2 regions of the Pontibacter toksunensis genome follow, and region 2 is predicted to be linked to the other one. Evidence: riboswitches for the same ligand, from Rfam matches in the RefSeq annotation. Region 2 holds a riboswitch; the other holds the start of a gene.
The links. A riboswitch is a leader RNA that binds a small molecule or an ion and turns the genes downstream of it on or off. The one in region 2 is predicted to bind thiamine pyrophosphate.

Region 1 (16,294 bases), on a different contig from region 2:
TTCTGGACGCTGCAGCACCTGTTTTTACCATGGGTTGTAGCTGTTGGTTTGCTTTGCCTTATCTTCTACATAGTGGACAGCCGCAATAAAGAAACAGCGTTCAAAGCACGCCCGGAGGTAATAGCCAAAAATGAAGAAAAGACAGAGTTTTATGTGACCGGAAAACGCAACCTCTTCTGGCTGGCCATTATCATCGGCGCTATCTTCCTGGACCCTAACGTAATTGACGGGCTACCCTACATTCCGTATGACGGTAACAAGTTTTCCTTCCTGCGTGAGATTATACAGTTAGGCGCTGCTTTTCTTTGCTTCCGTTTCTCCAGCAAGACAGCCCTTGCTGGTAACAAGTTTAACTTTCATCCTATTCTGGAGGTGGTGTTCCTGTTCTTTGGTATCTTCTTTACCATGATGCCCGCCCTGCAACTTTCTGCCGAAATTGCTTCTGCACCGCAGTATGCCAAGTTCATTACACCTGACTTCCTTTACTGGGCCACAGGTTCTCTCTCCGGCTTCCTTGATAACGCACCAACATACGCCAACTTCCTGTCGCTGGCCATGGCCAAGTATGACATGGCCCAGAACAGCGTGGTAGAAGTAAGACAGTTCGCTACAGGCACAGGAGCCGACCCGGAAACCCTCATTCTGCTAGAGGCTATTTCGCTGGCGGCTGTACTATTTGGGGCTTTCACCTACATCGGTAACGGGCCAAACTTTATGGTGAAGGCAATTGCTGAAAGCGCAGGTATCAAGATGCCGACTTTCTTCGCTTACATTGTGCGTTATTCTATCCCGTTCCTGTTACCGGCACTTGCATTAATCTGGTTCCTGTCCATATACCTGAGCCTGTTTTAGAACCAAAAGTTATATACATAAAAACGCCACGCTGGAAACAGGGTGGCGTTTTTGCTTTAGGCCTTTTCCGGATTTATACTTATCTTCCTATACCAGGCGCTCCACATGACAAAGCTAAAGCTGCTCTTTCACTATTACAGAAGCCTCCATTCCTTTAATCTGCCCTTCTCGCTGCTGATAGGGGTAGCCTGCATTGCTGTTAGCGAAAATAAAGTAGTCGGCATAATAAACGGCTTTAGCCTGTGCCTGGTGACGGGCGGTTTCTTACTGGCTTTGTACCTGTTTGAGCAGCGCCATAGCCAGCAGTATTACTTTTACCACAACCAGGGACTAAGCAGGCTGCACCTGGTCATAGGCACGCTGTCGGTTAACCTGCTGCTGGTTGTTCTGTTGTTCCTCCTTAAAGTTTACCTGCTGCATGGCTGAGCATACACTGGTGGTGGACAGCGTGCTGTATTCCGTCGGGGAAAGAAAGCTCCTGAGCGACATCTTCCTGCGCTGCGGCACAGGCGAAATTGTAGGGTTACTGGGCCGGAATGGCTGCGGCAAAACAACCTTACTCAAAATAATCTTCGGCACAAAACACACGGATAACAAGCACATCAGCATAGACGGGAAAGTATACCAGCAGCCCTACCTGCATACAGGTCTGCTCGCTTACCTGCCCCAGCAGGATTTCCTGCCCAATAACATCAGTTTAACCAAAACCATCAACCTATACCTTCCCCAGGAGGAGAAGCAGGACGTCCTGAAGCAGAACAAGCGGCTACAGAAACATTTTAACAAGCGTGCAGGTGAGTTGTCGAAAGGTGAGTTGCGGTATTTTGAACTGCTCCTGCTCTTGCGAATGGATGTGAAGTTCCTGCTACTCGATGAACCTTTCTCGGGCGTAGAGCCCCTGTATGTGGAGCAGATAGAGGAGCTGCTTCAAAGCCACCTGCCTACCAAAGGTTTCCTCATCACAGACCATGATTACCGGGCAGTACTGCGGGTAAGCAATCGGCTGATCCTGCTCACAGACGGTGCCTGCCGGCCCATCAGCAGCCCGGAAGAACTGATTGATTGGGGCTACATACCAGCAGGCACCGCCACGGAAAAATAACTACTATACTTTATTTGCCTGCTGGCGCATCATGAAATCTGCCAGCACAAGGGCGGCCATAGCATCGACAATGGGCACAGCACGGGGCAATACGCAGGGGTCGTGGCGGCCTTTGCCTTTCAGGGTGATGTCTTCTCCTGTATCGTTAATGGTTTGCTGCGGCTGCAGAATAGTGGCCACCGGCTTAAAGGCTACATTAAAGTAGATGTCCTGGCCATTGCTGATGCCGCCTTGTATGCCGCCTGAGTTATTGGTGCGGGTACGGACTTTTCCTGCTTCATCGGTGTAAAACTCATCGTTATGCTCGGAGCCACGCATCTTTACGCCTTCAAAACCACTGCCGTACTCAAAGCCTTTTACCGCGTTAATGCTGAGCATAGCCTTGCCTAATTCGGCATGCAGCTTGTCGAAAACAGGCTCTCCCAAACCGGCTGGCACGCCCTTTATCACGCAGCTTACCACACCGCCAATCGTGTCGAGGCTGTCTCGTGCATCCTCTATCAGGCCAATCATACGCGAGGCTGTGGCACCGTCTGGGCAGCGCACAATGTTGGAGTCAATCTGGTTCAGGTCGAGCTCTGTATAGGCCTTTTGCAGCTTTATCTTACCCACCTGCGACACGTAAGACTTTACGCTGATTCCATGCTTCTCCAGCAGTTTGGCTGCCAGCGCGCCTGCTGCCACGCGGGCTACCGTTTCACGGGCAGAGCTGCGGCCGCCGCCGCGGTAGTCGCGCGTACCGTACTTGGCGGTATAGGTATAGTCGGCATGCGACGGGCGGAAGGCATGCTGTATATGGCTGTAGTCGTGGCTGTGCTGGTCTTTGTTGTTCACTACCATGGCAATCGGGGTGCCTTGCGTCATGCCTTCAAAAATACCTGACAGCACCGTTACCTTGTCCTCCTCCTTGCGGGGTGTGGTGATAGCAGACTGTCCGGGGCGCCGGCGGTCCAATGCGTGCTGAATCTCCTCGAGGTTTACCTCCAGGCCGGCCGGGCAGCCATCTATGATAACGCCCACAGCCGCACCATGCGACTCACCAAAAGTAGTAATGCGGAAAAGCTTTCCGTATGTGTTGCTCATGTTCTATTTCTTTAGGAAAACAAAGGCTGCTATAGCAAGCAGTACCAGCAGAATAATGTTTGTGTAGCGCTTTATCGTGTCGAAAAAGTGCATATCCACCAGCGCGTTGTCTTCGTTCTCGATGATATTATAAAAAGATCCTAAATCTCTGGACAGGACCAGGGCATCGTTGCCGCGGGCACCCGTGATCTGCACCTGCAGTGAAGGCCGCAGGGTGTCATAAGAGGCTGTGGTCGGGTTGAAGTATATCCACTGCAGCACTTTGCCCATCTTATATTGCCCCGGCTCCCGTGGCAGCACAGTATAAGCAAAGGTTTTAGACCCCACCACTCTACCGGACCGCTTTGTAACATCCTGCCGCACATCAGGCGGGTAAAACTCCAGCCCAGGTGGCGCTTCCGGCACAGGCGGCATAATGGCAGCCAGGTTTCCTTCTCCGTTTACCTCGAAAAGATAAGTAAAACTTTTGTTTGCAGCCACTCTTTTCTTCGACAGGCTCTCGTTTAAGGTATAGTTGCCAACCGGCACCACATCGCGCAGCGGGTGTGGAGGCAGCTCCTTTACCGGTATCACGCGCTCCCTGGAGTAGAATATCTTATAGCCCTCCTGCCGGTCCTCTGCCAGCAAACTCGGATTTTTTGCCACCTTGTACTTGATCATCTGCAGCTTCAGTTGCGGGAAGCTGATTGGCTCCAGGTTCAGCGGGTACAGCACTGCCTCGTATAGTTTGAACCGAAGGTATGGCTCTCCTCTTACCGTCACATTCTCAGGCGTGATTTCTGTAAAATCAAACGTCTCCTCCCACACATTGGGTTGCTTTAACTGCCGTATGATGCCAGAGAGTTGGTTGGCAAAGTCATAGAAGTCGAGCAGGCGCTGATCTGTTTCTGCCAGGTAAAAGTACAGCACCACGTTTATGCCCTCTCCCACAAACACTTCTTCTTTATCGGTGTATATGGTCAGAAAGGCATTGTCATCTTTGTCAACAAACTCCGGCTCATCCGTTGCATCGGGTTCTTCATCCTCCGCAATCATGTCAGGCAGGTTCAGCTGCTGGGAGGCATTCTCTTGCATCGCCGTCACCTCAATCTCCATTCCCTTCGACTGCACCGCTTTCCCGTTCACCTGCATCGAGAAAGGCTTCAGCACATACTCCCCCTCCTCCAGCGCCGCATAGTTCTGCGTGATGGTAAGGATAGTGGTGGTTTTCCCTCCTGTAATAATTGTCTTGGTAGAAGAGTACTTGTTGCTTTTCTTAAAGCCTTCTATCTCCGGAAAGGGAGTGTATTCCTTTAGCGGCTGATCCTGCAGCTTGATGGAGATGGTATAGTACTGGTTTAGGGGCAGCGGGCTCTTGCCTAACTCCAAGCTGATCTGCTGCGCCCAGGCAGGGACAACAGAAGCAACGCAGATAAGAAACAAAAGAACAAACAGCCGCATAAACAGGTGCCGCAGGGGCATAACCAAGTTAAAATTCACAAAAAGCAAATTTAGCAATTAAAGCACTTACAGGGAAGTGTATACAAAAATACAACGCGCTAACGCCCTGCAAACCATGTACTGACAGTACAATTTATTCACCAAAAACATGAAGCTAAAGAATAATTCAGGAGAATATGACTCAGGAAAACCTGCCAGTAAGTCCTGCTTTTTCCAGGCTTTTCTTCTCTTATGGCCTCTGCGGGTAATTTTTATATAAAAATGGTAAAAGTGATGGCCCTGTAACAGGCGCTTGCTTCATACCCCCTTCTTCTTAAACTTCTTAAGAACGATGCAATCCAATACCAACCCCTCTGCCGTAGGTTGATCCACAACAGCAGGTACCGGCAGCCTTTGGGTTTAAATTTCAGGCTGATGTATCTGATTGATTAACCATCTTAACCAATAAAATTATGTCAAAAAACACGAATCCTCAGCAAAACGAGGGAGGGCTGCTAAAGTCCTTGGGCAACCCCATGCAGCGACGCACATTCTTCCGATATGCTGGCGCCACGGCTGCCGCCACTACACTTTTACTGACAACCTCCTGCGAGAACGAGGACGATATCACCCCGCCTATGGACGGAGCCGTTGACTTAGGGTCAGGTGATGTTGGCATCCTGAATTATGCTTACGCATTGGAACAACTGGAGGCAGCTTTCTACACAGCCGTTGTGGCAGAATCTGCATCAGTTCTTTCTTCTGATGAAATGATGGTGATGCAGGACCTGAAGGCACATGAAATAGCGCACCGCGAACTGTTTAAAACTGCTTTAGGCCAGAATGCCATTCCTGCCCTGGAGGTAGATTTCAGCACGATTAACTTCAAAGACAAAAACAGTGTTCTGCAGACTGCCAAAACCTTCGAAGACTTAGGCGTAGCCGCTTACAACGGTGCCGGTAAATTACTTACAGATACCGGTGCGGGTTTAGACTACCTTCTGCTTGCAGGCAAAATAGTGTCGGTTGAAGCAAGGCATGCTGCTGCCATTCACGACATGATCAGCAACAATAGCAGAGCCTACGGCGAAGTCCTGATTGACGCAAACGGACTTGACAGAGCCATGTCCCCAACCGAAGTACTCGGTGCCGCTTCAGCCTTCATCAAAACAGAAATCGACTTTAGCAACTTACCACAATAAGCAACAGGAGGAAAAAGACATGAACATATTTAAAATAATCAAGGATATAGAGAAAGTGGACAGCGAGGTGTATGACCGACTTTCTTCCCGCCGACAGGCATTCAGCAGCTTCGGTTCTTTTGGTAAGAAAGTAGCGCTGGCAGCAGTTCCTATTGCCATGGGTACTATGTTCAAGAAAGCCTATGGCCAGTCGAGCAGCAGCATTGCCGATGTATTGAACTATGCCCTGACGCTGGAGTACCTTGAGTCTGAGTTTTACCAGCAGGGTTTGATGGCAAGTGGTGCCATTGCAACCGAAAACAGAGCATTTTTTGAAGATGTACGCGATCACGAAATGGCACACGTGGCTTTTCTGAAGACTGCGCTACAAAGTATGAATGTCACTCCGGCAGCCAAGCCAACTTTTGACTTCTCAGCCGGTGGTGCTTTCCCTGACTGGAACTCAAACCCTGCCACCTTCCTGGCGCTGGCACAGGCTTTTGAAGACACCGGCGTGCGAGCTTACAAAGGGCAGGCAGCAAACCTGGTAAGCAACAGCGATGTGCTGACTGCTGCCCTGCAGATACATGCCGTAGAGGCACGCCATGCTGCCATCGTACGCAGAATTCGTGGGCTGAAAGGCTGGATTACGGGTGATGAGCGCGGTGCCGGAATGCCTGCACCTACTCAGGCCGTATATGCCGGCGAAGGACAGACAATGCAGGCTAATATTGATGTGCCTGCTGTGTCAGGCATTGCAGCCCCCTTGGTAACAGAGGCCTTCGACGAACCGTTGACAATGAGCGCGGTTATAGACATTGCCAGCCTTTTTATTGTTTAATTCTTTGTTATTCATGGTGTAAAAAAGAGAGTCTCAGTTCTGTGGCTCTCTTTTTTTTCCACTTTCTGCAACTCCTTTGCCTGATGCTCCTGTGATTTGAAACAGATCAGTAAAGCAGCCTATGAAAGAACTTCTTTTTCATAGGCTGCTTTACTGATCTGAAGGCGCAGAACGGTATACCTGCTCAAGTAAAAAAGCTATACTTCGCAAAATCTCCTGCCTCCTGCTTCCTGCCCGGCCACCATGTCCGTTTCAGGTAAACACTTTTTACAAAAAATTTTTTTGAACCTTTACCGCTGGCAACAAGCTAACTTATTCTCTTTGAGCAAATTGATGTTTAAACTTCTGCCTTAGCTGTTCCTGCTATAATATTCAGAATAAAATATTTTACACAAACTTGTAAGTGACCACTTACTTTTGTAATTTTGCGTCGTATAAGGAGTGCATCCATAACAGACACATTAACTTAAAGAATTTTAGAAAACAATGCTTGAGTACATTAAGACCATTTTATTGAAAGTAAGTTTTGATAAGATGTTGTTTGAAAAGGAGTTAAGAAAGGCTTTTAAAGTTCTGGCAACAGAAGAGCTGCAGCAACTCAAACAGTGGTGTTACGATCAGTTTTCAGGAATGTATCTCATTATTCTAAACAAAGTTTTCACCAGAGCATCGGCAGCATAGCCAAGTCTTATTTCTTAATTTCTGGTTGTTGCTCCACAAAGTGGATGTTACGCAGCAAGCCGCTGTAGCCGGTTCGCTTTACAGCCGACTTCTTGAATAAGACTGCAAATACCTCCTGCGTCAGCTCCTGCCAATCATTCACTTTCATTTCCTTTAGGTGTGGATGCGGCGCAAAGGCAGGCTCTTTATGAGGTTTGCTGAAGCGGTTCCAGGGGCACACATCCTGGCAGATGTCACAACCAAAAACCCAGTTTCCATATTTCCCGTGCATCTCCTGCGGCAGTTGATCTTTCAGTTCAATTGTAAAGTAGGAGATGCATTTGCTTCCATCCACTACATAAGGCTCTGTAATGGCACCTGTCGGGCAGGCATCCAGGCAGCGGGTGCAGGAGCCGCAGTAATCTTTAATGGGCCCATCCGGCTCCAGTTCCAGGTCAACAATCAACTCTGCGATAAAGTAGAAGCTGCCCACCTGTGGCGTGATGAGATTGCTGTTTTTGCCTACCCAGCCAAGGCCGCTTTTCTTCGCCCATGCCTTGTCCAGCACCGGGGCTGAATCTACGAAGCAGCGGCCGCCTACCTCCCCTATCTCCTCATTAATATAATGCAGCAGCTCTTTCAGTTTGTCTTTGATGACAAAGTGGTAATCGGTGCCGTACGCGTACTTCGATATCTTATAGGTATCCTCCTCCGGCTGTGTTTCTTCAGGGAAGTAGTTCAGCAGCAGCGACACCACTGACTTCGCCCCCTCTACCAACAGGCGCGGGTCCAGGCGCTTGTCAAAGTGGTTCTCCATGTAGTGCATCTGCCCGTGCATGTTCTGGTTCAGCCAACGCTCCAGCCGGGGCGCCTCCTCCTCCAGAAACTCTGCCTTAGACACGCCACAGTACATAAACCCCAGCTCCTTCGCCTTCTGCTTTATCAGATGTGTGTATTTCTGTTTATTCAAAATATATTACTCTAATCGCTGCTTCTGTTCCTCAACAAAACTACGGGAAAATAAATCCATAATCTGCAGACACTCGCAGAAGCTGCGACAGCCTTGTATGCAGGTGCTATAAAAAAACATTGGTGAAACCACACAGCAGTGGCGAAAAGTTGTCTCGGTTTCACCAATGGCCCTTGGCGGATGACGTTTTGGCATGTGTACCTCCCGCGAGTGCTTGTGCATACCATGAGCTTTGGCTTACTGAGTGACAATAAAAAAGCAGGCCCGGGGCCTACTTCTTAAATAAACGTAATCACAAACAGCTATTAATTTTCAGTCTGGTCAAATAAGCCACCGCCCGTAATCTGCTGCGGAGGTATTTTCCCTAAGTGCCTGTAAGCGGCCTCTGTCGCCTCACGGCCGCGGGCAGTACGTTTAATATAGCCTTCCTGAATCAGGAACGGCTCATATACTTCTTCAATAGTCTCTGCTTCTTCGCCACAGGCCGTTGCAATAGTGGAGATACCCACAGGGCCACCTTTATACTTATCAATGATGCAAAGCAGGATGCGCTTGTCCATATCATCAAGCCCGTTGTGGTCTACATCCAGCGCATGCAGCGCAAACTTTGCAATGTCTACTGAGATGGTTCCGTCACCTTTTACCTGCGCAAAGTCGCGGGTACGGCGCAGCAGGTTGTTGGCAATACGCGGTGTGCCCCGGCTGCGACGGGCAATTTCAAAGGCAGCATCGTCATGTATAGGCGCACCCAGCAACATCGACGAACGCTTCACGATTGATGTTAACAGCTCAGAGTCATAGTACTCCAGGCGGCTGTTGATGCTAAAGCGGGCACGCAGTGGCGCTGTCAGCAAACCGGAGCGCGTGGTGGCACCAATAAGGGTAAACGGATTGAGGCTGATTTGAACAGAACGCGCATTCGGGCCGGAATCCAGCATGATATCGATCTTATAATCCTCCATGGCCGAGTACAGGTACTCTTCCACGATAGGGTTCAGACGGTGAATCTCATCAATAAACAGCACATCGTTCGGCTCCAGGTTCGTTAGCAAACCTGCCAGGTCACTGGGTTTGTCCAATACAGGCCCAGAGGTCATCTTGATACCAGAGTTTAGCTCCGCCGCAATGATATGCGACAGCGTTGTTTTACCCAGTCCCGGAGGTCCATGCAGCAGCACGTGGTCCAATGCCTCGCCTCTGCGCCTTGCCGCCAGCACAAATATCTTCAGGTTCTCCACCACCTTCGCCTGACCAGTAAAGTCACTAAAGCTCAGGGGGCGAAGTGCCTTGTCTATGTCGCGTTCAGCTGGCGATAAATGTTCTTTCTCGCCTGTGAGATAATCTTCTCTCATTGTATATTCTCTAATTTCCTGCAGCTTCTGCTCTCTTGAAGGTAACAGAATCAGCTTTACTTTTGCTCCATTTCAGCCTACTAATTTACTGATTTTTGCTAATAATATTATAGTTGTTCACCATAAATCTAATGTAATTAGCAAAATTAGTCTTAGCATATCGTTTCTCGGCCAATGTTATAATAATGTTTCTCCTGCGTCTATTCTTTCCAGCGTGCGCAGTTCCAGCGAATGTCTGTGTCCTAAATATCCGCCAACAGACGCAAATTATTGCGTTTCCACATAACAGGCAAGACATTACAGGCTTGGAAGACACTTCAAAGTAGCGCACTATATACGAAACAGCAAAGGCAGCTAAATGTAGCTGCCTTTGCTATACTTCAATATTTTAACCCGAACAACGAATATCGGGCAACGAGTAACGACTATTTAAACGCTTGAATACCCGTAATATCTGCTCCCGTGATCAGCAAATGAATGTCATGCGTGCCCTCGTAGGTTATCACTGACTCCAGGTTCATCATGTGGCGCATGATTGGGTATTCACCCGTAATACCCATGCCGCCGTGGATCTGACGCGCTTCGCGGGCGATGTGCAGGGCCATGTCCACATTGTTGCGCTTGGCCATAGAGATCTGCTGCGTCGAAGCTTTGCCTTCGTTCATCAGGGTGCCCAGGCGCCAGGCGAGCAGCTGTGCCTTTGTTATTTCCGTCAGCATCTCCGCCAGTTTCTTCTGGGTAAGTTGGAAACCGCCAATTGGTTTATCAAACTGAACACGCTCCACACTATACTTGCGTGCCGACTCGTAACAGTCGATGGCAGCACCGATAGCACCCCACGAAATACCGTAGCGGGCAGAGTCAAGGCAGCCAAGGGGACCTTTCAGCCCATCAACGTTTGGCAGCAGGTTCTCCTTCGGCACTTTCACGTTATCAAATACCAGTTCGCCGGTGGTGCTGGCGCGCAGGCTCCATTTGTTATGGATTTCAGGGGTAGAAAAACCTTCCATACCACGCTCCACAATCAAGCCTTTGATGCGGCCTTCCTCGTTCTTCGCCCATACAACAGCCACCTGGCATTCCGGCGAATTCGAAATCCACATCTTGGCTCCGTTCAGCAGATAATGGTCTCCCATGTCTTTGATGTTGGTAACCATACCACCGGGGTTAGAACCAAAATCCGGCTCTGTAAGGCCGAAGCAACCCAGCCACTCGCCGCTAGCTAGCTTAGGCAGCAAACGCTTCCGCTGCTCCTCCGAACCATACTTATAAATAGGATACATCACCAGCGAGCCCTGCACGGAAGCCGTAGAGCGCATACCGGAATCGCCCCGCTCTATCTCCTGCATGATGATGCCGTAGCTGATATAATCGAGGCCGCCTCCGCCATACTCTGTCGGAATGGTCGGGCCAAAAGCACCCACGTCTCCAAACTTCTTTACAATCTCAGACGGAAAGTGCGCCTCCTGCGCCCACTGTTCAATGTTCGGGGAGATTTCGCGCTTCACGAAATCGCGCATGGTCTGCCGGATAAGTATATGTTCTTCAGTAAGCAGGTCGTCGATGTTGAAGTAATCAGGTGCTCCTGCGGATTCGTATGCCATGGTTTTATTTTAGCTAGTGATAATGCGTGCTATGCAAATATAGAATTTTCGCCCATATCTGCCCTAGAACTAGGTACGAAACACGCGGGGCACAAGGATGTTCTATAATACCTCTTCAGGCAGTTGCTTATGTCTTTTACATGTCTTTAAGCTGAACCTGGAAACGCTGTTCTAGATATCATTGTCCAGAACTAAACCTGCTGCGGACATCCGTGTCTAAGTGGCAAGAAAGGTTAGTTTCAGGAAATTGGAAATCACCTTCAATTGCTTCCAGGCTATAAAGTATAGAAGAGCAACAGTGCTGCTCCGGACGTTCTTGTTAAAAAACGTTACCCTAAAGTCATATTTAAGTTTCAACGGGACTAAAGCTTGGCTTGTCCATCAAAGGTTATACCGCAGTGTTTTAAGGCGATAAAATAAAAAAGCCCCGTCGAACAGGCGGGGCTTTCACAAAGCATTAAAAAATCAACTCCTCTAATTGCCACACTCCCTGATCAAGCAGGAAAAGCAGCACCTGGTTCAATCTTAAAACTTAAGCCCTACAGACAAAAGGTAATTGCGGGTAGCCTGTGGAAAGTAGAAGTTTTCGGTGATGGGTGCGCCACCTGCAATGTAGCTGAAAGTATAACCGTTGGCTGCATAAAGCTCATTGAACACATTATTAACCAACAAGCCCAGTTCCAAGTCCTTCAATACGTTCTTGAAACCAATGTTGTAGCGCAGGCGAAGGTCTCCTACCTGGTAAGCCGGGATAATGCGGCTCTCGTTCTCGGTATTATCCAGGTACTGCTTGCTCACCGACTTATAAATGAAAGCGGCACGCAGCCCTTTTAGTACCTGCACCTCCAGCTGATTTGTCGTTACCCATTTAGGCGAGAAAGCAATGGTTGTAGTACCATAGTTGTTCCGTGCCTGGTCACCGGTGTCATAATCGTCTATAAACTCGCTGAAGCCATTAATTTTGTTCTGACTGTAAGCAAGGTTGGTGGTAAAGGAAGCTACTTCTCCTAGTCTCATGGCTCCGGCTAGTTCTACTCCCTGGCGGTAGCTGTCGTCGATGTTGGTACGGGTGTAGGCACCCACATCGTTTATCTGCCCTGTCAGCACCAACTGGTTTTTATAGTTCATGTAGAAGTAGTTCAGCTCCACATTTGCTGTGAGTGCTTCCCCTGCCAAGTCTCCCAGTCCTAACACGCCACGGTAACCAGCCTCCACATTCTGCAGCGTTTCATGCTTCGGTCTGCTGCTTGGCGACGACTCTGTAAAGTCATCACGCACAGGCTCGCGGTTACTCACGGCGTATGAAGCATAAAGCTGGTGCCCCGGCTGCAGGCTATAGGTAACGCCCGCCTTAGGGTTCCAGAAAGTATAGTCAGCCTCCTGCGTAATGTTCGTCAAATCATTGTCGAAGCCCAAGAAGGAGTAGCTGACAGTACGCAGCTGCAAATCCCCAAACACGCTCAGCTTTTCCGTCAGGCCATAGGTTACTTTAGCAAAAATGTTGAAGTCCGTTTTCTTTCCATCGTTGTCATAGTAGTGGTCCCGGATGTTGGAGGTGGAAGCATAGCGTGCCCAGATAATCTCACCAAAGTGCCGGCCGTCGTACCTGTTCCAGGCACCTCCCAGTGTAGCTGTTAGACGGCTGTTTGGATTGTACTGCAGCGCGTACGTAGCACCATAGAAATCATTATCCAGCCAGCGGCGGCGAATGATATCGGACCTGGAGATGGTAGTGTCACCTAACTCTATGCCAGGCAAGCCATAGTTGGAGAGTCTGTCGTTTGCCTTGAACTGTTCATAATAACCACGCCCGTACGTATAGTGTAGGGCTCCGGAAAAGCTGAGCCCCGGCATGAAATCATGAGACAGATGCAACTGGTAATGATCCTGCTGGTAATTGTCAGTTTCGTTGTCGTAGGTATAGTAGTTGTAGCGGCGGCCAGAATTAAGTAAATTCTCCCGGTCAGCGCCTTCAATGTAGTTGCGGTCGATGTAGGCCTGCAGGTCGGCCGCATCACCATGTACCAGCGCCTCCGGTGTGCCGTACCATGCCTGGTAAGTTTGCTCGGTGCCGGAGAAGGTGATAAACTTTAATGAGGTTTTGTCGCTGTAGTAACCGCCCGAAAAGTAGAACGATTTCAGGTCGGAAGAGGCGCGGTCGATGTAGCCATCAGACTTGATGCGCGACAATCGCCCGTCAAAAGCAAACCTGCCGTTGATAAGGCCAGTGCCAAAGCGCACGTTATTCCGCCAGGTGTCGAAGGAGCCGTAGGTATGGTCTGTCTCGGCATAAGCCTCGCGGCGCACCTGCTGCGTCTGTATGTTAAGGCTGGCTCCGAAGGCACCGGCACCGTTGGTAGAGGTTCCTACGCCACGTTGCACCTGTATGTCTTCCACAGACGAGGCAAAGTCAGGCATATTCACGAAAAACACGCCATGGCTCTCCGGGTCATTTATCGGGATGCCGTTTACCGTAACATTGATGCGGGTAATATCGGAGCCGCGGATACGGATGCCGGTGTAACCTACTCCTGCGCCGGCATCCGAGTTCACCACCACCGATGGCACCTGCTCCAACAGGTAAGGCAAATCCTGTCCGAAGTTTCGCGCCTCAATCTCCTCCTGGCTTACGTTGGTAAAGGTGGTACCTGTGCGTTCATCGGCGCGGGTGGCTTGTACTACTACTTCACTTGTTTGCAGAGCCTGTGGTTGTAACACAACCTCTACCCGGGTATCCTGCTGCAGTGCCACCGTTACCCGCTTCTGCTCATAGCCAAGGTAACTCACCTTCAGGCTATAGTTCCCGGCTGGCAGGTTTTCAAATGAGAAATGGCCGTTGTCCCCTGCAGACACACCGGTGCCTGTCTTCTCCAGCACCACGTTGGCTCCACGCAGGGCTTCGCCTTGAGCTGAACTGGTTACCTGCCCGCTCAACTGATACTGGGCAAGCAACTGCATAGGCAACAGCGTTGCTGCCACTGCGATAAAAAATTTACGCATTTTGATTGAAATGAATTGGTGAAACATACAGGCCTGCCAGGGGTTAGCATCCTGTTAAATTTCGTTACCGTGTTTTCCCTTCGCCGGTATTACCCGTATCAGGTTCAATGGGTATGATCTCAGCCCGTTTTATTAAGGCACCCCTAAACTGCCCCAAAGGTAAGGGGCTTTAAATTCATATGCAAAGTTCAATTTCGTGGGCGCCGAAAAGATTTTTATACTCGCCGCTACACTCCTTCGCAAAATTTGCTTTCTACAGATAACCACAAAGGGCAAAAGTACGTTGTAAAACATACTAAGGCACCTTTCCCCTTACGTACTGAATTTGAATCCTTTGCCGCAGATATAAGCGGCATAACATTGAAAGTTTTAATGTATTACCGCGATGATGATTAGCATTATTTATACTGTAGCCCTTCTGACGATTCTCGCCTACTATGCATTCGCGCCACGCAACAGGTTTAACCGCCCGCCATCCCCAGACAACGACGACGACGGAGGCGAACCGCTAGGCGATGATTTGCCAGACATAGATCTTCCACCCGGCATTTCGTTGCCCATCAACGATTTCGAGCCGAAGTATGATTTAAGAAATATAAAGGTTCCCAAGTTCCCGGAGCCATCGTTGCACTAAGCACAGCTCTAAAAGCAGCGGCCCCAAAGGAATTTCATTTCCATTGGGGCCGCTGCTTTTTATTTGACAGGTACTTCTGGTACGGTTTACTTTTATAATTTCTGACTCGCGCCATACTTCCTTTCCGGGCCTAAAGCACTGTCAGGGTAAAAGTGCGCTCAAAGGTCTGACCTGGCCTGAGCTCTATTATTCCCTCCTTACTCTGCAACTCACCGGTGTCTCCTACCCGGCTGGCAATACCACACCATGGCTCGATGCAAACATAAGGTGACGGTCCCGGCTTAGCCCAGATCCCTAAGTATGGAAACCCTTCGAAGGTCATCTCTATGCGCCGCGTATTCGTGTTACTTGCCAGCGTTACCTTCTCCGAATTCAGGCGCTTCAGTACAATAGCATCTTTGTCGAAGTAGCTGTGGTCCAGAGGCAGCTTGTTGCTCTGCTCCAGCAAAGGCTCTGTCTCTCCGTTAAGGAGGCCCAGATCATTCAATAAATACCGCCTCGCCGTTTCCTCTTTTTCAAACTCGATGTAGTAGTCCTCGTAGCGCTCGTTCTGGTACAGGGGCACATTAAAACCAGGATGCCCCCCTACCGAAAAGAACATTCTTTCATGATCAGGGTTTGTCACCTGATAGGTTACGGAAAGCATGTTCTCTTTTAACTGAAAGGCGATAAGCAACCGGAACTTAAAAGGATACTGTTCCAGCGTTTCCTCATCATGCTCCAGCTCAAACACTAGTTTGCCGTGATGGTCATCCACCAGTTTAAACTCCTTGCGGCGCGCAAAGCCATGGCGCTTCATGTGGTATGTTTTGCCATTATAGGTATACTGCTGGTTCGGCAGCTCCCCGATAATCGGAAAGAGGTTTGGAGCATGGCTGCCCCAGATGGCCGGATCGGCAACCCAAATCAACTCCAGGTTCTCGTCCTTTTTCACAAAGTGCTGTAGCTCGGTCCCCAGGCTCTCTACACCCACTTTATAGCTATCGTTTTCTAAGATATGTATCATAGTCTGTTCTTTCAGAAGATTATTTAGTAAGCAGGGCATCCACGTGGCGGCAGGCAAGCTGAAGGCGCTCCTCCTGCTGGCCAAGTATCTCCACAAAAGGCACTTCCAGCGCCTGCAGCTCCCTTTTATACCAATCGTAGAAGAAACTCCGCAGGTGCGGATGTTCGCGTTGTGGATCCGGCTCCCAAGGCAAATCAACGCCCATGAGCAGGCAAAGGTTGTAGTTCTGCTGCTTTAGTTTTTCCAGTATCCAGGCGGGGCAGTGGCCGAAAGCATGTTCGCTCCATATCTTAAGCACCAGCAGGTCTGTATCTGAGAAAAGGACTTTCTTCGCCTGCTGCTGCATCTCCTGCTCCAGCGCCAGCTGCCCGTGGGCAATGGCCTCGATATCGGCTAAGGTGTAGGGCCTGCCCAGGTTGCCTACGTAAGTACGGGCATACTCCGGCACCCATACCGTATCATAGTGCCGGGCCAGTTGCTCCGCCAGTGTGGATTTGCCTGTAGATTCAGGTCCGGTAATCGCGATTTTCAGCATAGGGCAAAGGTCAGGATTACATTGCTTGCATGCATGAAAACTTTAATTTATAAAA
Region 2 (16,294 bases):
AGGCCAGGTAAGTCCGCAGCTCCAGTCAGATTTAGACCGCCTGGCCAAAGCCAATATACCGGTTGATATCGTATTTGAGCAGGGAACAGATGTGCTGGGCTTATAAAGCGCTAAGCCTATAGACTTTAGTAGAGCAAATACATGGGTGATAGGACTGAAGAAAGCTGCCGAAAATAATATAGAAAAAGTAAATGCTTTATATTATTGGCAAACAGGCTATACCTTTTTGGTGTAGCCTGTTTATTTTTTAGTGAAGCTGCTGCTGCTGCTATTTATATGAAGTTGATTTTCAAATTGTTAACAACTTAATGTTTATATTAAGAGTATGTTACTCTTGGCAGCGAATTACAACTTAAAATTTAACAGTAAAAATCAACCATGAAAAGCTTTTATGACTTTAACAGAAACAATCCTGAGGAGCGGATGGAACAGTATGAATTATTTCCTGAAATGTCTCTCTTTCACATAGCCCTCCGGGAGGAAATGGGAGAGGAAGAGTACCAGGCATTTTACCAGGCAGAAAGAGAGTCTGTAAAACGTATGGCACCACTTTTTCACCAAAACAATCGTGTATGGGCAGCTGTTTAGTTAACTTTATTGCACCCAATTAAAAGGCAAGCCGATTTACCCGGCTTGCCTTTTAATTTATCGATTGTTTGCTGTTTAACCCTGTTGTATCCTGTGATTTCAGTCTTTTCATGGCCCCAACACCTTTGATGTAGGCATATACCAGGAACAGCTTTATCAGGATACCTGAAACAGGAGAAGTCGGCTCCTCTCTCAAACCTGTGAGGACGAACAACAGCGCCAGGTCAATTAGAATGAATGCGGCGACGGCATAAACTGCAACAGCAGATAAACGCCTGATGCCCCAGGCTAGCAGAAGGTAAGCTGCTCCGATAGCCATACTACCATACCCAAAGCCTATGCTTAGCATGATGTCTGATTGGGTAACCGCTGCCACCGTTCCTGCTGCTATATTCAGAAGGCCCAGGAAGAGGGCCAGCTGAAAAGAAGCCTTTCCATTGCTGCGCAAAAATCTTGTCTTAGCTGGCAGTGGGAGCCCGTCCAGCAGAAGCTCCAACTCAGGCTGTAATCCTCCCTTCAAGCGAACGGACAGCAGGTGCCCATCTGGCATTATAAACTGCCGCCCTGTTACCAGTTCCTTCTTTGTCGCAAAGGAGCAGATTTCCTCACCCTGGTAGCGCAGCCGGAAATTACTCCAGTTCTTCTTCCAGGAGGCGGAGAAACACTGATGTCTCTCTTTATCTGTATAAAAGATGTGCTCTGGCATAAAAGGATGAATTACATAAACAATTGCGCCACTATCCAAGCTTCCAGATAGCCTCTGCTTATAAAACAGGCGCAGGTTTACAAAAATTCAAATCTGCTGCAGTATAAGTGCTGCTCCTTCTTCCCCCACCAGCGAGCCGATGGCGATACCCATGCCACTGAGTCGGATGGCGCAGCTCACCCGCTCCGACACCTGCTGTACAAGCGTTGTCTTCTCAGAACCCATGCCCATGATGCCGCTCCAGCGGTGCTCTACCTCAAAGGAGGTGTCGGGGAGTATTACCTCGCGCAGTAAGTCCTCTAACTTTTGCTGTACCAGCGCTGTCAGCTCGAATTCCGGTGTTTCTTCTGTACTAAAATCAAGGTTGCGGCCTCCGCCAAAAAGCACACGATTACCGATATTGCGGAAGTAGTAATAGCCTTTGTCGTAATGGAAAGTGCCTTTGATACTAAGGTGGGGGATGGGCTTAGTAATCAGCACCTGTGCCCGGGCCGGAACAATGGAAAGCTGTGGCAGCAGCTTTTTGGCAAAGCCATTGGTGGCAACAAGGGCTGCGCGTGCTTTGATGGAAATGCCCTGTAGTGTTATGGCACTAACCTTTGTTCCCTCATCCTGTAGTTCCTGCACCTCCAGCCCATTCAGCACCAAAACACCAAGTGCCTGTACTTTCTGCGTCAGGGCCAGAATCATTTTGCCTGTGTCTATCTGCCCTTCGGCGGTGCTTTCAATCAGGTGGCGGACCCGCTGAAAGCCAAATGTGCTGATTTTACTATCGGCAGTGCGGTATATATCCTGCTCGCCTGTCAGGGGCTGCAGTTGCTTGTTGAGGTAGGGGAGGCGCTCCATGCAGGCGTCGTGCAGGCCTTCCTGTTGTGGCCCGAACAATTCGTATCCTCCCCAGCGGTTGTAGTCTATAGCAGTGTCGCCCAGGTTCTGCCGCAGGCGCTGCAGCCCTTTCCAACGGCGCTCCACTAGGCTAAAAACGGCTTCTTCCGAATGGTGCTCCAGGTCTTCCAGCAACTCAGAAGGACTGCCGAAGCAGGCAAAACCGGCGTTTTTAGAGCTGGCACCAGTCGGCAAAAGGCCCCGTTCCACAACCATTACTTTCAACTGTGGCTGTGTCTTTTTCAAGTGCAGGGCAGCATTGAGGCCAACAATGCCGCTGCCCACTATCAGTACATCTATATTACTGAAGTAGGTGTCTCTTTCCCAGAAACTGAGTTGCATAGGCTATTCGTCTTCGCGTATGTAGGGATGGCTATAGTGACGGGCGGAGGTTTCGTCTATCCGCTCAAAGTGGGTTAACATAATTTCGCGTTCCCCTTTGTTGAGCCCCTTCACAAAATAGCCCTCTGGTGTTTCGTAGATAGCATAATTGTGTTCTCCGAAGGGGTACAGGTTGTTGCTTTTCAGGATAATGGCTTGCGTAAGGTCCACCTGCTGCCCATCAGGAGTAGTTATGATGTATTTGCTTTTGCTCATTCGTCTTCTAAAATTTTTTTCAAGATAGCACTTATTTCGCCTGGCTGGTGCAGTACCATTAAATGTTCGCCACCGGGTACTTTGATGAGGCCGGGCCTGTCATACAGCGGCAGCACCCTGTCGGCGGTGCCATGGATATGTACCAGCCCCGGCAGCACTTCCTCCTGTTGCCAATCCAGCAGTTGCCCCAGCGACCAGCGCAGAAACAGCTCGTCTATGTCCAGAATAACTTCTTTCAACAGCTTTTTATTCGGCCTGGTGTGGGCGCCGAAGAACCATGGCGCAAGAGGCATACCGCTCTGTAGTACTTTCAGTGGTACCCATCTTTGCAACTTCATGCTTCCCAACGCACGGTAATACCACGGGAGGGCATGGCGGGTGGCCAGGCTGGAGATGATGATGGTCTTGCGCGGCTTCAGAATTTTGGCCAGTTCAATGGCTACTACACCGCCATAGGATAAGCCAATCAGGATAGGATCAGGTTCTGGAAGAAGCTGTTTCAGACGGTTTGCATAGTCAGGCAGGGGTTCATCTATGCTCTTGGGTGGGATCCACTCCACGTATTGCTTCCCGAACTGTTCCGGTAGCTTCAGGAGCCGGAACATGCGCCAGTCTGCTCCCAAGCCGCTGATAAGGTAAATGGTGCTCATGTCTGGCTATACGGAGAGAATCAAGAGTGTCTTATTTCATGCAATAAGAAAAGCGCTTCATGCTTTGGCGCATACACTTCATCCTCCTGTTCATGTATGGCATCAAACAGAAGAACGGATAAGTGACTGCTACCATATGTATTCATAATAAAAACTGCTGCTGTTCTATGTAAAAGAACCTCATCAGGCAGCTTTCAGCATTAAAAAAGTGTGTGTGTTCATCTGAATCTTTTTCTTGTTCGAGGATAGAAAAGGGTTGTTGGTATAATACAGTAGTAATATAAGAAACAGTACCTTGCATAACAAAGTACCTTAAGATATATTTGTAATAACAAAACGGAGTTAAACACATTAAAATTTAAAACTATGAAAATCCTTGTTCTTCTTTTCGCCTCTTTTTTTGGTTTTGGTCTTGCAGTTCAAAACACCGTGCGTGTAGATGCGCCAGCCAAAGTAGCTGTCAACCAGGTAGAAATTACTTCGCCTGTACTTGAGCAGCCTGTTATGGATGTTTTACTGGATACAGTTGAAGTCACAGTGGCAGCACCCGCCGCTGTGGCTTTGAACTAAGCCACATGTATCGGGACCAGCGGCACAAACTGCTGTCTCCGTGCATGGTACTTGTATCTGCTGACACCTGTAGCAGTATCAATAGTGATTGGCAAAACTGTCGCTTGATGGCTCTCCAGCAACGTGACAGGAAAGTAACCATGCTTTGGCAAGTGCCGGATCGTTGAAATTCTTTACCTGTATATGTGTCGTCAGGCGCTGTAACAGGTCACGGGAGGAAAGCCTGCTGAACATGTTGTTGGAATAAACATGTGCGATTGCGTGTAACCCTGACTTGATAGCTTCGGGCAGCCATTCATACTCGAGCCAATCATTTGCGTCTTCCCAGTCGCCGCTGGCGTCGGTCTTATCGTTGAGCAGCTTGGGAACAGGAGTTTTGTGCAGCAGGGAGAGGTATAGCGTGGCAGCTGTAACGATGCTGTCTGCTGTTAAATGCCCGCTCCATTTGGTTTCGATGTAGCCCTGCCGGATAGAGATGGTTAAAAACAACTCTCCTCCGGGATGGAAAAGCTTTACCGGCTCTGGCCATGCAGCCACCTTGTCCATAAAATCAGTACTATCTGGTGCCATTGGTGCCGGAAGTAAAACAGGAACTGCGCTTTTAGTACCTCCACTTCTGTAGCGGATTCTTTCTGTACAGCTAAAAGAAATACGACTTTCAGACGCAGTTGATAAGGCAAAAAGTGGAAATCGGAGAAAAATTCGCTTCTTCCCGACACGCGCTGATGCTATTCCGGCTTTCTGATGCCAATGTATACGCCGTCGGGGCGCAATTCTACCGGATGCAGCACCGCGTTCCGGGTGCGGTAATCGCACTCGCGGCCGTTCTCTAAATTGTAGCGGTAGCTATGCCAGGGGCAAATCACCTCGTTGAGGTAATTTGTGGTGCCACGGCTTAAAGACTGGCCCAGGTGGGGACAGGCATCATCTACGGCAAAGAAGCCGTCGGGGGTGTGCGCGAAACAGATGGCGCGCCCCTCTACCTCCAACAACTGCAACTTGCGCAGTGCTACCTGCTCTTTTGCCTCATCAGCAGAAGAGAACACTTTATGCCAGGTATACTTGTCTGTTGCTTCGGGCATAGGTATTAATATTCTACCCGGATGGCCTTGGCATATCCCTGCACCGGCACTGATTCCAGCACATCACCCTCAAACCAGACCTGTACCTCATGTCCCTCACGTAAGTGTTCTAACTTCAGTTCTTCTCCCGTAGCAGCCTCAATCAATGTGTTTTCGTCTATTCTCACGCTGCCGTCCGGAAAGTTTGCCTTGATACCCTCTATCGATTTCACTATGATAACGGCTTTAGCCGCGTTACCTTTGTTGGCAGTGCGTTTAATATCGCCAATGTAACCGTGCACATCAGGCAGGGTGTCAGGAATGCGTTTGGGTTCATCGCTGCAGCTACTACTTAGCAGTAGCAACAGGACCAGGTACACTACATGTAGCTTGTTGTTTTTCACTTGGTTTCTGTTATGGTTCGGTTGAGAAAGTGGTGTAAAGGCTGAACCTGCCTGTAAAGCGGCAGTAAATTACTCACAAAATCAGGAGCATAAACATCTTCATCTGTAAAGTAATGCAGCACCTGAAAATTATTTTGCTTCAGTAGCTCAATTTCCGGGTGCGCCTTGTCGTAACCCTTTGGAGGGATTTTACGCTTTTCTCCCCGCAGCCCTCCAAAAACAGATTTAAATTTCGTTTCCTGCAGTATGCCCTGCAGTTCACCCGGGTTATAGTCAATTTCCTCCCGTATCTGCTCCAACTGTTTAGCGGTAGGCTTCCTGATTCCACCTCCGGCCCTGGATTTTCCGTTTGGCTCCAGCACCAGCACGTAGTTGGCGTACGGCGAATGCCGCCCTCCCGGAGAAATGCCCGCACCAAAATGCCCCTTGTACGGTGGTTCTCCTTTCCTGGAGAAATCATTCTTATTTATTCTGAACAAGGACTCCTGCGCTATTACCCCGTGCAGGTCAGCGTCGAACTGCCGCAGTTCTTCCAGCAGCTGGCTTACAACCGCCGTAAACCGGGCTCTTGCCTTCTGATACCTTTCCCTGTGGCTGTCCATCCATAGTTTACTGTTGTTCTTTTGAAGGTCCTGTAAAAAATCGAGTACAAAGCAGGTATCCATTTGAGAAGGGGCAGCTTTTAATGCTTCGGAGTATTAGATTTAAACCAGATAACACCAATGATGATAGCGATTGCCAGTATGATTAATAAGATAAAAGTCATAGCTTCTTCAAGTTTATATACAGGGTGCTATGCTATAGTACTAAAGACAAAGCCCTCTTGTTGCAAATAATTGTGCAACAGGAGGGCTTCTGCGGGTGCTGTGTCGGATACTGCTATGCCACGCGCAGGTAAGACTCCCCGAGTAAAGCCTTTCGAATGCGGGCCTCCGCTTCATAGTGCGATAGGAAATCACCACGGCGGCAGGTCTGTGTTTGTGGCTCCTGCATCAGCACAACTTTTGACCGCTTACCTACTGTTATAACACCAACTCCGCGGCGCTGGCAGATGCACAGCAGGTGCTTGGCTAGGTCGTTATTCCTAAAAACGAGGCTGCTAATGGAGATGCCCAGCCAACGCTCATCGGCAGGCAGGCGCATAATATCATCGAGCAGATGTTCAACTTTACGCTTCAGGTGCTTCTTTTCCAGCACAGTGTAAAGAATAAAGCCAGCCAATGCCGCCGCCACGGGCAATATAAAAACAAGGGTCCAGTGGGCTGCTTTTAAACCTGCAAACATTGCTATTGCAAACAGGACAGCCGCTGCCAAGTAACGCATCTTACTCAGTCCGTTCTTTTTGTAACCTGTTAGCAGGGAGGCTATACTTGATGAGTTCTTAGTACTAAGAGAGGCAATAAAAAGGCTTTTTTCTGAGTTCTTAAATGAGAAGAACCCGTCTGCGACATACCCTTGCCTGGTTCGTGCGGCTTTGTCCACTATAATTGTTTCTATACCTGTACGTGTTGTATAGTAAGACGGAATATAGTTGAATGCAAAATCTTCTATATTGCTTTCTCTCTGGTTTGGCATAAGTACTTGCTGTGTTTTTATAAGGGCGAGGTGGATTTTGCACAAGCCTTTCAGTTACAGAATAAAGGTAGCTTGCGGTAGCTCACACCATACAGTTAAAGACAGAGTATAAACACTGATAAGAATAACCCCATACAGGATTTGTACACTGAACAAACATATTATAAATCTAATATAGTTGCAATAAAAATGTACATTATTTTATAAACAATATACTTAAGGTGCTACACAAACCAACGCTATGGTGGTTTAAGCCCATAATTTGCGTTATAACGTTTGTACAGTTCATTCTGTTGTTTGTAAGAGCTTACTCCCTTTCTGTCAAATACAGAAAGGCACTTATATTTTAGATCAACATTATTTTATAGCTTTACAAAACAAGGCGCCCCGGAAGGTTAATTTCCTGTTTGGCTGCTGAAGATAAGAAACAAAATGATAAAATACGCTTACTCCCGCCAAGGCTTCCTGCTGTTGCTGGCGCTGTTGCTTGCAGTGCCAGCTGCATGGGCACAGGCACCTGTTAAGCCCTCATCTTCAAAGGTGCTGCAGGACTTGAAAAAACTGAATGTACTCGGCTCTGTGCTCTATATAGCCGCGCACCCCGATGATGAGAACACCCGCCTGATAACTTACCTCTCCAACGAGAAGCTCTACAATACCGGCTATCTAGCCGTGACCCGTGGAGACGGTGGGCAGAATCTTATAGGGCCAGAGATCAGCGAAGGGCTGGGGATTATCCGGACACAGGAGTTGCTGCAGGCACGGCGTACAGATGGCGGCCAGCAGTTCTTCACCCGCGCCAATGACTTCGGCTTCTCCAAGGATCCTGAGGAGACTTTCACAATTTGGGACAAAGAGCAGGTGCTGGCAGACATGGTGTATGTAATCCGTAAATTCAGGCCCGATGTGATGGTGACGCGCTTTTCGCCGGAGCCTTCCGGAACGCACGGCCACCACACCAGCTCGGCTATTCTGGCAGCAGAAGCCTTCGACGCCGCCGCCGATCCAAAGCGCTTTCCGGAGCAACTGAAATATGTGGAGGTGTGGCAGCCGAAGCGCCTGTTATGGAACACAGGCGTATGGTCTTTTGGCAACCAAGCGGAGTTCGAAAAATATGTAAAAGAACTGCTGACGATAGATGTGGGTGCTTACAACCCGCTGCTGGGGAAGTCTTACGGTGAAATTGCCGCAGAGAGCCGCAGCATGCACAAAAGCCAGGGCTTTGGGGCCACAGGGTCGCGTGGCGTGGCACTGGAGTACCTGAAGCATACGAAAGGTGCCAGAGCAGAGAAAGAATTGTTTGAAGGTATAAACACCAGCTGGAGCCGGGTAAAAGGCGGTGAGAAAGTAGAAAAGTTAATTCAGAAAGCTATTGATACCTACAACCCCGCTGTGCCGGCTGCTGTAGTACCAACTTTGATTGCCGCTAAAAAAGAACTGGACAAGATACCTGAAGGCTATTGGAAACGCGTGAAGCAGGAAGAACTGCAGGATGTAATTCAGGAGGCGCTTGGCCTGTACCTGGAGGTCACAGCCAATGATTTCGCGGCAACGCCGGGCCAGCCGGTAAAGCTGCAGGTGGAAGCCATAAACCGTTCTGCCGTGCCTGTCACGCTGCAGCGCATTGGTTACAGCTTCGCCTCAAAAGACACTACTCTCAACAAACCCTTGCAGAACAACGAGCCACTCCTTTATAATGCCACTGCCACACTGCCGCAGGACATGCCGTATTCCCAGCCGTACTGGCTGCGCAAGCAGGGCACGGTGGGTATGTTTGCAGTAGAGAACCAGCAGGAGGTGGGTCTGCCTGAGAATGCACCCGCTGCGCAGGCTACTTTTACCCTGCAGGTGGCGGGCCAGCCGCTGGAGGTAAAGGTGCCGATTGTGTACAAGCGTACTGACCCGGTAGAGGGGGAGGTATACAGACCTTTTGTGGTGACACCCCCGGTATTTGTTAATATCTCGGAGAAAGTCTACATGTTCGCCAGCCAGGAGCCGAAGCAGGTGCAGGTGCTTGTAAAGTCAGGCAAGGATAATATAGCCGGTAACGTGAAGCTGCAACTGCCGCAGGGATGGCGTGCGGAGCCCGCTTCTGTGCCGTTTAACCTGAAGAGCAAAGGAGCAGAGTTACCTGTCTCGTTCACTGTATACCCGCCACAGGGGCAGCAGGAGGCAACATTACAGGCAGTGACCACAGTAGACGGTAAAAATTACTCCCAAGGCCTCAACGTCATCAACTACAGCCACATTCCGGCACAGGTGACGCTCCCGGATGCCAGGGCTAAAATAGTAAAGCTCGATTTGCAGAAAAAAGGGCAGAAGGTAGGCTATGTAATGGGTGCCGGAGACGATATCCCGACAAGCCTGCAGCAGATTGGTTATGATGTTTCGCTGTTACAGGAAGGCGATATGCGCCTGAGTAACCTGCAGCAGTTTGATGCCATAATATTAGGGGTGCGCGCCTATAACACCGTGGAACGCCTGAAGTTTTACCAGCCCACACTCCTGAAGTACGTAGAGAACGGCGGTAACCTGATTGTGCAGTACAATACCAACCACAGCCTAGTCATTCCGGATGTTGCCCCGTACCCGCTCAAACTTTCCCGTGACCGGGTAACGGTAGAAGATGCGGAAGTGCGATTGCTGCAGCCTGGGCACCCGGTGCTGAACACGCCAAACAAAATCACGCAGAAAGACTTTGATGGATGGGTGCAGGAGAGAGGATTATACTTCCCCAATGAGTGGAGTGATAAATTCCAGGCAATACTTTCCTCTAACGACCCTGGCGAGCCCGCACGAAATGGTGGACTGCTGGTTGCGCCATACGGCAAAGGGAACTATATCTATACCGGTTACTCCTGGTTCAGGGAGCTGCCTGCTGGCGTGCCGGGTGCATACCGCCTGTTCGCCAACCTGATTTCCCTGGGCAACCATGCATCAGGGGCAAACGGTGAGGCAAAATCAAGCGCCAACAAGTAAAGGCTATAGCCCGGAAACAGTTATCCAATATCTTGCTTCCGGGCTATGGTTTCTCTAGCACCCAACCAATGAAAAAGAACACTACCCCACCTGTAGACACTGAAGAACCTATTGTGAAGCCGCCTTTTTTCAGCAGCTGGTCTGGCATGTATTGGCTGGTGCTGGGCAATCTCGCGTTCTTAATTGTACTGTTTTACATCATCACCAGGGTATATTCATGAGGCCCCTCGATTGGATTGTGCTGCTGGGCACACTTGGCTTCATTGTAAGCTATGGCGTGTGGAAAACGCGCGGAAGCAAAAACATTGAGGGCTATCTGAAAGGCGACAACAGCATGAAGTGGTGGACCATCGGTCTGTCCGTTATGGCCACGCAGGCCAGCGCCATCACCTTTCTTTCCACCCCGGGGCAGGCGTATGAAGACGGCATGCGGTTCGTGCAGTTCTATTTCGGGCTGCCCATTGCCATGGTGATTATCTCCATCACCATTATCCCTATTTTTTACAGGCTGAATGTGTACACTGCCTATGAGTTCCTGGAGAACCGCTTCGACCTGAAAACCCGTTCACTGGCAGCGCTGCTGTTCCTAGTGCAGCGTGGTCTGGCAGCAGGCATTACCATTTATGCGCCGGCCATCATCCTGTCTACCATGCTGGGCTGGAGCCTGACGGTAACTATTCTCATAATAGGCGTGCTGGTTGTCCTGTATACTGTTTCGGGAGGCTCTAAGGCTGTTAGCGTGACGCAGAAGCAGCAGATGGCTGTGATGATGGGTGGAATGATCATAGCCGGCTTTATGGTAGTCAGTTACCTGCCCGACAATGTCAGTTTTGGGGAGGCTGTGGCTGTGGCCGGCAAAATGGGAAAGATGAACGTAGTGGATTTCTCTTTTAACTGGGATGACCGCTATAACTTCTGGTCTGGCATAACAGGAGGGCTTTTCCTTGCGCTTTCCTACTTCGGGACCGACCAGAGCCAGGTGGCCCGTTATCTGGGCGGTAAATCTGTTGGAGAGAGTCGTCTGGGCCTGTTGTTCAACGGCCTGCTGAAGATACCGATGCAGTTCCTGATTCTGTTTATCGGGGTGATGGTTTTCGTGTTCTACCAGTTCAACCAGCCGCCGGTGTTCTTTAATGAGGTTGCTAAAAGCAAGGTATACGCTACGCCTTATGCCGAAGACCTTCGCCGGTTAGAGGGGGAGTATACCACTGCGTTCGGGCAGAAGCAGGAAGCAGTACATGGCTTGATAGCAGCCATGAAAGCGGAAGATGACGCTGCTGTTACGGTGGCCCAGGGCAAGGTAGATGCTTTAACGACAATCACCATGGAGGTTCGGGAAGAGGTGAAAGAAATTATCAGGCAGGCCACCCCTGAGGCAGAAATCAAAGACACGGACTATGTTTTCATCTCTTTTGTGATGAAGTACCTTCCGGCTGGTCTGGTCGGTTTGCTGTTGGCAGTTATTTTCTCTGCGGCAATGTCGTCGTCGTCGTCTGAGTTGAACGCGCTGGCCTCTACTACAGTGGTGGATATCTACAAGCGATCTATGAATCAGAAGGGCAGCGACAAGCACTATCTCGATGCCTCCAGGTTCTTTACTGTTTTGTGGGGAGCTATCGCTATTCTCTTTGCCACCTTTGCCTCGCAACTTGATAACCTGATTGAGGCAGTGAACATAGTTGGATCTATTTTTTATGGCACCATTCTCGGCATTTTCCTGGTGGCTTTTTACGTCCGCTATATCCGGGGAAACGCCGTGTTCATTGCCGCTGTGCTTGCAGAAATGGTGGTGCTGTACTGCCACTACTACACAGACATTGCCTTTTTGTGGTTCAACGTAATTGGCTGTGCCTGCGTAGTGCTGTTTGGCTTCATTATACAGGCGCTGATAGGAGGGAGAAACATTAAGAAATAAGCACTGTTACAAAAGTCGCAGCAGCCAGGTAGGCTGCAATGCTGTTTTGTTGCTCTGTGCTTGATTCTTGTTTCCTCAATACCAGCAAAGATGGGTATGTTTGAATAAAATTTATCGCAAAATCTACATTTAGTAACTTTGCTAGGCATGCTACATGTATGCTTCAGAAAAGGGTATTTATTTCTAAACATTCAAAACAACAATGGGGAAAATCGGTATTCTGGCTTGGCCTGGTTTTTCAACTAGAAAAATAAACCCATACAACTATATCTTATATAGTAGTATGAAGCGTCAGGGATGCCAGCTTTACGAGTTCGATGCTACTTTAGGTTACTTTCTGAAGCACAGCCTTTCCCTTCATAAATTTCAGATTTTTCACATCCACTGGCCCACCCACGTATTTTTTAGAGAAAACAAACTGAAAGTCAGACTCAGGATAAAAGCGTTTTTTGCTTTTATAAAATTTGTACAGCTATTTGGAAAAAAAGTAATCTGGACGGTACATAACCTGGAGGCGCATGAGAGCAGATTTCCTGACCTGCAAAAGAAGCTCGATGAGTTCCTGTATAGAAAAGTAGACGGATTCATAAGCCTGAACAAACATGGATTGGACCTGATAAAGAAGAAAGCCAGAGACCATGCTAGGCAGAGTTTCTCATATATTGCTCATCCTCATTATAGAAAATATTACCGGAATAATGTTAGCCGGCAGGATGCACGAAATGCGCTGGGAGTACCTTCGGACGATTTTGTGTTTCTCTTTTTGGGGCAGATCCGTGGCTATAAAAATGTGACAGGGCTGATTAAAGCCTATAAGAACTTAAAAGGGGGCAAAACTACTTTGCTCATAGCTGGCAGCGTACATCAGGATACGAAGGCAGAGTTAAGGCAGTACTTAAAAAATACTGACAGCATCTTGTTTACCGATTCTTTTGTTAAAGACGAGGAACTGCAACTGTATTTTAACTGTGCCGATGTAGTTGTAACGCCTTATAATAAAATATTCAATTCCGGTTCGGTCTTCCTGAATCTGAGCTTTGGTAAACCAACTTTGGCTCCGGATGTCAGTGCCTTGGCTGAGATAAAGCAATTAGTTGGGCCTCGTTGGTTAAAGACCTACAAAGGGCAGATTTCTGCTGAAGTGTTGGAGAAATACATGGCAGAGGTAATCAGTGAATCTTCTGATATAGCTGCAGCGTCTCCCAATATCGATTGTTTTGATCCTGATACTATCGCCAGGGAAACAATAGCCTTTTATAATGTTGTGTTAGAGCACAAAAACCTTCCTGCGGATAGTAAGCTGTTATATAACCATGCTTGATTAAGCTACCTCGGTTTCTGTGCGGCAATTATATAAACTAGGCTGCCGCCTGCTGACACATACTCCTCGTTCTGTAGTTTTTGCTTCAGGGTAACTTTGTTGTAGAGCAATGTCTGCCAATAGGCGTCGAACTTCTCTTGCTGGCCACCGCCTGCCATATAGTAGTTCAGGTTGTCTTGGTAATCATAACCCATCGCCTCAGACTCTATCCATTGCAGCATCTGTTCCACGCGCAGCATTTTTTCCTGCGTATCATAGGGTGGAATGATAGAAAGGGCCTTGTCAGAAATCCACACTTTAATGTCTTTTAAACCGGCTTTCAGGAAGAGGTCCGGTATCACGTCTCCCAGTGAATTGAAGCCTTCACCCAATTGCTTTTTCCCTTTCTCGATGCGAAGCTTCACTTCCAGCACGTCAAGCATGCCCTCCACGTTATAATCAGTTTCTCCGTAGCGATCAAACATCAAATTTGGCACGAGATTGTTTGGCTCCAGTGCAAGCACCCAACCGCCTGGCTTTGTTACACGAATCATTTCCTGAATAACGCGCTGCGGGTTTTTCACGTGAATCAGCAGCGTTTGGCAAAGCGTAACATCTGCTGTGTTGTCGGGTAGGGGAATCTCTGTGGCATTGCCAACTTTGAATTCATAGCTGATGCTGTTGCCAGAGTACTGGCTCTGCGCCCGCTGCCGTGCCTCTTCTATATACCCAGGCTCATAATCCACGCCATACACTTTGCCACCGTCAGGCATGTACTTCGAGAACTTAAAGCCCATCATGCCCTTGCCGCAGCCAATGTCCACTAATGTTCCGCAGTATTCAATGTACAGGCGCTGGGCCAGGAGTTCCAGATAATCCTCGTTCCACCAGTACTCGCGCGCTGGTCCTAAATGCTCTTCTGAATGCTGTTTATCTTCTTGCAATTGTTTTCTTTCTAAAATAAACGGGATAAAAAAGCCTCCGGGAGTAACTTCCCCGGAGGCTTTTTATACGATAAAAGTGGATGAAGCTTTACTTCTGCTTTTTCCAGTCAGCAATTGCTTTTTGGTTCAAGGCTACATAATCCTGGTTCTGGGCCTTTTGTGCCTCTGCCATCGAACGCTCCGCTGTTTTCACAGCGTTCTTATAGTCTTTAAGCTGCGCCTCAATTTTGGCCTGTGTGTGCAGGTTCCAGAATTTAGCGTCTTTTTCGTTGGCTTTTTTGATCCAGGTCAGCGCCTGCTTCAGTTCACGGTTTGTCTGAAGGTAATAGCTGGCTGCTGCGGCATATACATTAGGATCAGCGTTGGCATTGTCAATGGCCTCTTTCTTAATCTGGCTCATCACCTTGCTGTCTACATCTGTCTTGATGGTGAACGGTACAATGGTGTTGTCCCACAGTATCTCCACATCGGCTGCATCGGCTTGCAGGTTAGCAAAGTTAATGGTAAAAGACTCTACCTTACGCGGGTTCTGCTGTGGCTTCACAGTAAAACGTGCCTGGTCTTCCTCCTGCTTGTAAGCAGCCACGTTACCTCCCAGCTTGGTATTTTTAGAAAGGATAACAGTCCACTCGTTCTGGTTCGGAATAGTCAGGATGGCATATTCACCGGCAGGAACCTGCTTTCCTTCGATGGTAACATCATCCGTGAACTTAATAACGGTAGAGTTATTAGCCCCTGTGCGCCATACCTTGCCGTAAGGCACGAGGTCACCGAAAACAGTGCGGCCTTTTACTGAAGGGCGTGAGTAATCTACAGAGACAGTGGAAAGCCCTACTGCCTGTTCTACTTTTTGAGATGGGCTTGCGGCTGGCATTTTGATGCCCTGTGCCTGCGTTGCTCCTGCACCAAATAGCAGGGCAGCAGAAAGTACAAAACCAATAAATGTTTTCTTCATGATAAAAACCTATTAAAATAAGGATGTTTTGATGCTGTGAAATTACACATTTAATCATGATTTAGCCAATCTATTTTGTTGTATGAGATACCTGCCACACATGGCCTGTCTTATAAGGAGTAGTCTTCAATTTTATATCATGATTAAAGCTTAATAAGCCCCTTCACATGGCTCTGCTTACCTTCTGTACTCCTGGAACAATATAGAAGGAATCTGGCTATAGTTGCCTGTCGTGTCAAATGTCATTTTTCATTTCTTATAATCTTTTGTACCTTGGCCTGCATTACACGGGGTGCTTAACAAAATGTTAGGCTGAGAAGATACCCGAAACCTGATCTGGATAATGCCAGCGTAGGAAATGTAAGTCTGCTTAGCACTTTATTCAGTGCTTTCCCGCCATTCCCTATCTGCTTTGTATAGTCAGGATATTTTAACCTAAAATTCCTGCTGTGAGAAATCTCGAAAAACAAAAATTTGATCTCGTAACGAAGGATTTACGAAAGTGGCAAGGCCGTAAAGAGTGGTTCTTTAACAGAGACCATACCGATACCTATGAGCTTTGGTATGAAGGCCGGTACAAAAGAGCCGAAGTCTGGCAGAAGAAAGTAATTGGCCAACTTATTAGCAAAGACGAACGTGTAAAGACCCTGCTGGAATTTGGCTGCGGAACAACCCGCTTTACCAGATGGTGGAAGGAAATAGGCATTGAAGCCAGCGGCGGCGATATTTCTCCATTTATGCTTGGGCAAGGGGTACATCTTTTTGATGGTGACCTTGTGCTGGCTGATTCTCACCATATGCCCTTCAAAGACCACACATTTGATGCTTTAGCCTTTATCACCACCTTTGAATACTACGAAGACCCTGTAAAGGTCATTCGTGAAGCTGTGCGGGTAGGCAAATACGGCATTGTGTTCGGAATGATGAACAGGAACTCACCTAAGGTGGCCAGAAGAAGGATTCAGGAATTGTTTGGCAAGAACCCCTTTTACGTGACTGCTACCTTTTATACCCCACAAAAACTAATCGCAGTCATTCAGGAAGCACTTCAGGGAAGAGAATATACAATAGAATGGACAGCTACCGGCCTTCCTAAGTGGTTTCCGGTGCAGCAATGGAACCAGCCCTATGGCGATTTTTTTGGTTTACATGTTCGGCTAAATGA

Region 1: another riboswitch for thiamine pyrophosphate. It lies ahead of ACFS7Z_RS07730 (TonB-dependent receptor); the one in region 2 lies ahead of ACFS7Z_RS10330 (class I SAM-dependent methyltransferase).

The regions. Positions count from the first base shown of each region.
Region 1 is NZ_JBHUOX010000004.1:293,855-310,148, forward strand. It holds gene ACFS7Z_RS07675 (sodium:proton antiporter) at 1-852, shown strand, start outside; gene ACFS7Z_RS07680 (hypothetical protein) at 958-1,278, shown strand; gene ACFS7Z_RS07685 (ATP-binding cassette domain-containing protein) at 1,271-1,954, shown strand; gene aroC (chorismate synthase) at 1,958-3,037, opposite strand; gene ACFS7Z_RS07695 (BatD family protein) at 3,041-4,498, opposite strand; gene ACFS7Z_RS07700 (ferritin-like domain-containing protein) at 4,930-5,658, shown strand; gene ACFS7Z_RS07705 (ferritin-like domain-containing protein) at 5,678-6,478, shown strand; gene ACFS7Z_RS07710 (hypothetical protein) at 6,965-7,159, shown strand; gene queG (tRNA epoxyqueuosine(34) reductase QueG) at 7,167-8,108, opposite strand; gene ruvB (Holliday junction branch migration DNA helicase RuvB) at 8,414-9,460, opposite strand; gene ACFS7Z_RS07725 (acyl-CoA dehydrogenase family protein) at 9,886-11,064, opposite strand; gene ACFS7Z_RS07730 (TonB-dependent receptor) at 11,590-14,064, opposite strand; TPP riboswitch at 14,123-14,219, opposite strand; gene ACFS7Z_RS07735 (hypothetical protein) at 14,450-14,698, shown strand; gene ACFS7Z_RS07740 (aldose 1-epimerase family protein) at 14,829-15,704, opposite strand; gene ACFS7Z_RS07745 (AAA family ATPase) at 15,724-16,239, opposite strand.
Region 2 is NZ_JBHUOX010000006.1:185,441-201,734, forward strand. It holds gene ACFS7Z_RS10240 (dipeptidyl-peptidase 3 family protein) at 1-106, shown strand, start outside; gene ACFS7Z_RS10245 (hypothetical protein) at 379-588, shown strand; gene ACFS7Z_RS10250 (hypothetical protein) at 641-1,294, opposite strand; gene ACFS7Z_RS10255 (NAD(P)/FAD-dependent oxidoreductase) at 1,382-2,521, opposite strand; gene ACFS7Z_RS10260 (hypothetical protein) at 2,525-2,776, opposite strand; gene ACFS7Z_RS10265 (alpha/beta hydrolase) at 2,773-3,426, opposite strand; gene ACFS7Z_RS10270 (hypothetical protein) at 3,793-3,996, shown strand; gene ACFS7Z_RS10275 (hypothetical protein) at 4,075-4,566, opposite strand; gene ACFS7Z_RS10280 (Rieske (2Fe-2S) protein) at 4,725-5,078, opposite strand; gene ACFS7Z_RS10285 (DUF3221 domain-containing protein) at 5,084-5,461, opposite strand; gene ACFS7Z_RS10290 (DUF2461 domain-containing protein) at 5,458-6,126, opposite strand; gene ACFS7Z_RS10295 (hypothetical protein) at 6,341-7,036, opposite strand; gene ACFS7Z_RS10300 (PIG-L family deacetylase) at 7,469-10,015, shown strand; gene ACFS7Z_RS10305 (hypothetical protein) at 10,084-10,236, shown strand; gene ACFS7Z_RS10310 (sodium:solute symporter family transporter) at 10,233-11,930, shown strand; gene ACFS7Z_RS10315 (glycosyltransferase) at 12,538-13,251, shown strand; gene ACFS7Z_RS10320 (class I SAM-dependent methyltransferase) at 13,257-14,174, opposite strand; gene ACFS7Z_RS10325 (DUF2911 domain-containing protein) at 14,263-15,129, opposite strand; TPP riboswitch at 15,408-15,505, shown strand; gene ACFS7Z_RS10330 (class I SAM-dependent methyltransferase) at 15,579-16,294, shown strand, end outside.